2 regions of the Bacillus sp. LR_5 genome follow, and region 1 is predicted to be linked to the other one. Evidence: riboswitches for the same ligand, from Rfam matches in the RefSeq annotation. Region 1 holds a riboswitch; the other holds the start of a gene.
The links. Region 1 has a riboswitch for S-adenosylmethionine ahead of RAC86_RS02605 (bifunctional homocysteine S-methyltransferase/methylenetetrahydrofolate reductase). Riboswitches for the same ligand answer to the same signal wherever they lie in the genome.

Region 1 (2,204 bases):
CCAGACCCATTAAATGTGACTGCAAGCCGATAATATTTCGGTCACGGCATGTAATATGGACAAGAGAGCGCATATCGAGCTGTTGCTTCACAAGGGCGCCGCAGGCAACATTGCTGATCCGCGGAGTAGCCAGGGAATTGTCAGCGAGGGTCAGGGCGTCGATTCCCGCTTCTTTTAATTCAGCAGCAGCAGACAGAAATTTGTCGAAACTCAATTTTTTCGGCGGGTCCAGCTCTACGATAATGGAGCGTTTTTCCGCTGCGATCTCATTCAGGCCGGGTTCTGTCCGCTCATGCTGAACAGAAATGAATTCCTTCGCCCGGGTTTTGACTTCTTTTTCCGTAATCGGAGCAAGCCCGCCAACCGCTTCTGCCATCGCCTGGATGTGATTCGGCGTGGTGCCGCAGCAACCGCCGATAATCCGCGCGCCTTGCTTGCGGAATTCTGACGCGCTGTTTTGAAAATACGTGTCGTCTGTTTCATAGACGAGCCGGCCTTCTTCAAGCGAGGGAAGACTGCTGTTCGGATAAACTGATAAGAACACGTCATCAAAAATCGGCACTTCGCTAAGCGCTTCAATCATGTGATAAGGACCGAGCCGGCAGTTAATGCCGACGATATCAGCTCCGAGATCCGCGATCGATCGCAATGCTTCAGAAAGCGGTGTTCCGTCCTGCAGTACGCCTTGCTCATGCATGGAGACATTCAGCATAATCGGAAGGCCAGTCTCTTTGCGCGCGATTTTTAGCACTTCACGTGCTTCTTCCAAATCATAATACGTTTCTAACAGCAAGCCATCTGGCTCTTCATGCAGCAGCAGGTACAGCTGCTCGCGAAAGCTGCGTTTGATTTCGTCAAGGCTGTACGCGTTTTTATTAAAGGTACGGATGCCGCCCATCGTCCCCAGCACGTACGCATCGCCTGCTGAAGCCCGCGCGATTTTTACCGCCTCCTGATTCATTTTTTTGATGTCATCCTCAAGCCCGTGTCTGGATAATTTAATATAATTGGCCCCGTACGTATTTGTTTGAATGATGTTGGCTCCAGCCTCAACGTACGCTTTATGTATGCGCTGAATTTCCTCCGGCTTTGAAATGTTGAGCTCCTCAAAGCACCTGTCAATGCCATAGGAGTAGAGGAGCGTCCCCATGGCGCCGTCGCCAATTAACACCTGTTTTTGCAAATCTTCTAAAAGTCCCATTGTTTGCCTCCTTTATTCACATTCAGCAAGGAAAAAAGAGAAATAAAAAAAGTCCTCTTAAGAAGAAGACTTTGTCAGTGATTTTGTCTCTTCTTATCTTCCAAGCTGTTTGAGCTTGCTGGATTTAGCACCTTGGTCATGGCTGATCGCCATTACACCGGTTGCTGAAGCTTCGTCGGGCCAGTCCCTCTGCTTCTCTTGATAAGAACGGATATAAAATTTTCGTGTTCAGGAAGTGCCCTAAAGATGCCTGGCATTTTCCCTTTCTCCAAATTTACCGAAAATAAAGACAATAATCAATAGGATTCAGAAAATTTATCTGAAATTTATAAATTGAACGTCAATTGGCAGATCCGCGCCCCGCACTGCTGTGATAATCTGCTGCAGGTCATCCTTGTTTTTTCCGGTGACGCGCACTTGATCATCCTGCACTTGAGACTTTATTTTCAGTCCGGAGTTTTTGATGATGGTATTGATTTTTTTGGCGTTGTCCTTGTCAATGCCTTGAACAAGTTTTGCACGCTGGCGCACTGTTCCGCCTGACGCGCTTTCAACCTTGCCGTAATCAATGTTTTTTGTCGGCACGTTTCGTTTAATTAATTTACTGACCAGTACATCTTTCAGCTGGCTTAATTTAAATTCGTCATCAGAAACGAGGACAAGCTCCTCTTTATCTAAAGAAATGTCGCTTTTGCTTCCTTTAAAGTCATAGCGTGTGCTGATTTCTTTCAGTGCGATTTGAATCGCATTTTGCACTTCGGGCAATTCCACCTTTGATACAATATCAAATGAACTTTCTTTTGCCATATGAAAACCTCCATAACATTTAACTTATGTGTTGATTATAGTAGAATAAAGAGAAACTTCCAACAGAACAAAGAATCAATTTGTGATGATTGGAAAAAATGTTAACAGAATCCGCAGAAAAATAAGCGGAACAGGAAGGACGATAGCATGAGACCAGGGCAGCAATTAACCTTGAGTATAGATCACCAAACTGACT
Region 2 (2,204 bases), on a different contig from region 1:
TGGCCAGTAACCGCCGGAAGACAGGCAATCGTCCGTACAATCATCCCGCCGTTATCGTGGTGTTGAAGTCCGTTTCCGATTCTAATAAAAGCAGGGGAGGTTTCGCCGTACATTCTTGCCAGCTGATACATATCTTCGGTGCTGACACCGGTGATCAGTGATACCTTTTCCGGATCATACTGTTTCACGTGTTCACGGAGCTCTTCATAGCCGACCGTGTATTCAGACAGAAATGCTTCATCATGAAGGTTTTCTTTAAATAAGATGTGCATGATGCCAAGAGCAAGTGCGCTGTCGGTTCCGGGTTTTATGGGAATAAACCAATCTGCAAGACGTCCTGTCTGGTTTTTATGAACATCAATCACGACAATTTTTGCACCTTGTTTTCGTGCTTTTTGGGCGATAGTAATTTGGTGCATATTTGTACTGACCGCGTTGATTCCCCAAAAAATAAATAGTTTCGTATGAATGGTTTCCTCAGGATCAATTCCCGCACTTATACCCATTGTATATTTATAGCCCTCTGATCCTGCTTTGCTGCAAATCGTCCTTTCGAGCTGGCTCGAACCCATGCGGTAAAAGAAGCGGCGGTCCATACCTTCAGCTGTTAATTTCCCCATATTTCCGTAAAAGCTGTACGGAAGTATGCTTTCAGCTCCTTCTTCATCAATCAGCTGTTTCCAGCGGGAGGTAATGGTATCGATTGCCTCTTCCCAAGAAATCGGTTCGAATATCGCTTGGCCTTTCGCACCTGTCCGTTTAAGCGGTGTAGTCAGCCGCTTTTCATCATAGATGCGCTCCGTCATGTTTCGGACTTTGTTGCATATGTTCCCGGCTGTGACAGGATGATCAGGATCACCTTGGACTTTCACAATTTTTCCGTCTTTTTTATGTATTAACAATCCGCACTGATCCGGGCAGTCAAGCGAGCAAACGGATTTAAAAATGCCGTTTTGTTGTGTGGCAAAAGATTTCATGGCCCAGTTCCTCTCTCTAGTTAGATATTTTGTAAGAATTATAACATTTCGGATGATAACGTCAATTCTGAAAAAAAGAGATTGACATCAATCTGAGACTTCTTTATGATAAACGTATTCTTCATTCTGAAAATTACATACTCAACATTTTCTATCCAGAGAGGTGGAGGGACTGGCCCTATGAAACCTCGGCAACATTATTGTGCCAATTCCAGCAAGCGTCAGCTTGAAAGATAGGAAAGCAAGGTTTATACCGGCGTCTGTCTGTAAACAGGGCACGCTTATACATGAATCTCTTTCCATCTTCGGAAAGAGATTTTTTTATGAAAAAATATGATGAAAAGGATGTTTTGCACCATGACGGTTTTGGTTACGGCACCGTACAACGAAGAAGGACGAAAAGAGCTTGAAAACATGTTTGGCTCAGTTACTTATCAATCTTGGAAGGAACAAGGCCGGGCATATCGGGAAGATGAACTCATTCAGCTGCTAAAAGCAACAAATGCGACAGGCTTGATTACTGAGCTTGATCAAGTAACAGACAGCGTATTTGCATCTGTTCCAGAACTTTCATTTGTGGGCGTGTGCAGAGGAATGCCATCCAATGTGGATGTGGCCGCAGCATCAAAAAGAGGTATACCCGTTTTCTATACACCCGGGCGGAATGCACAAGCGGTTGCTGAAATGTTTATCGGTAATGTGATTTCCTTTCTCCGCCATACCAGCTCCTCTAATCAATGGCTGAAGGATGGAAAATGGGACAGCGATTACTTGCAGGCTTATGTCAAATTTAAAGGGAACGAATTAACGGGAAAAACGGTCGGCATGGTTGGGTTCGGCGCGGTTGGTCAAAGGATTGCAAAACTGCTGACAGCGTTTGACTGTAAAGTAAAGTATTACGATCCATACGTACAAGACGATCATCCGCTGTATGAAAAAGTATCTCTCAAAACGGTGTTTTCAGACAGTGATATCGTTTCTGTCCATCTGCCTCGTACTGAGAAAACACTGAGACTTATTGATCGGAAGTATTTTGATCTGATGAAAGAGAGTGCGATTTTCGTCAATACTTCAAGAGCAGTTGTGGTAAACCGTGAAGATCTTTTATCTGTATTAAAAGAACATAAAATCAGAGGAGCGATTTTAGACGTTTTTTATCATGAACCTCCAGAGGAATCAGATTACGAATACATTTCATTGCCTAATGTTCTGGCAACACCGCATCTC

Region 2: linked by a shared signal. The riboswitch ahead of RAC86_RS14750 (2-hydroxyacid dehydrogenase) and the one ahead of RAC86_RS02605 (bifunctional homocysteine S-methyltransferase/methylenetetrahydrofolate reductase) in region 1 are both predicted to bind S-adenosylmethionine.

Annotation. Positions count from the first base shown of each region.
Region 1 is NZ_JAVAXX010000006.1:18,404-20,607, reverse strand. It holds gene RAC86_RS02605 (bifunctional homocysteine S-methyltransferase/methylenetetrahydrofolate reductase) at 1-1,201, opposite strand, end outside; SAM riboswitch class I at 1,292-1,409, opposite strand; gene RAC86_RS02600 (YajQ family cyclic di-GMP-binding protein) at 1,517-2,008, opposite strand; partial or broken gene RAC86_RS02595 (CvfB family protein) at 2,107-2,204, shown strand, end outside.
Region 2 is NZ_JAVAXX010000061.1:9,411-11,614, reverse strand. It holds gene RAC86_RS14755 (molybdopterin oxidoreductase family protein) at 1-977, opposite strand, end outside; SAM riboswitch class I at 1,126-1,217, shown strand; gene RAC86_RS14750 (2-hydroxyacid dehydrogenase) at 1,311-2,204, shown strand, end outside.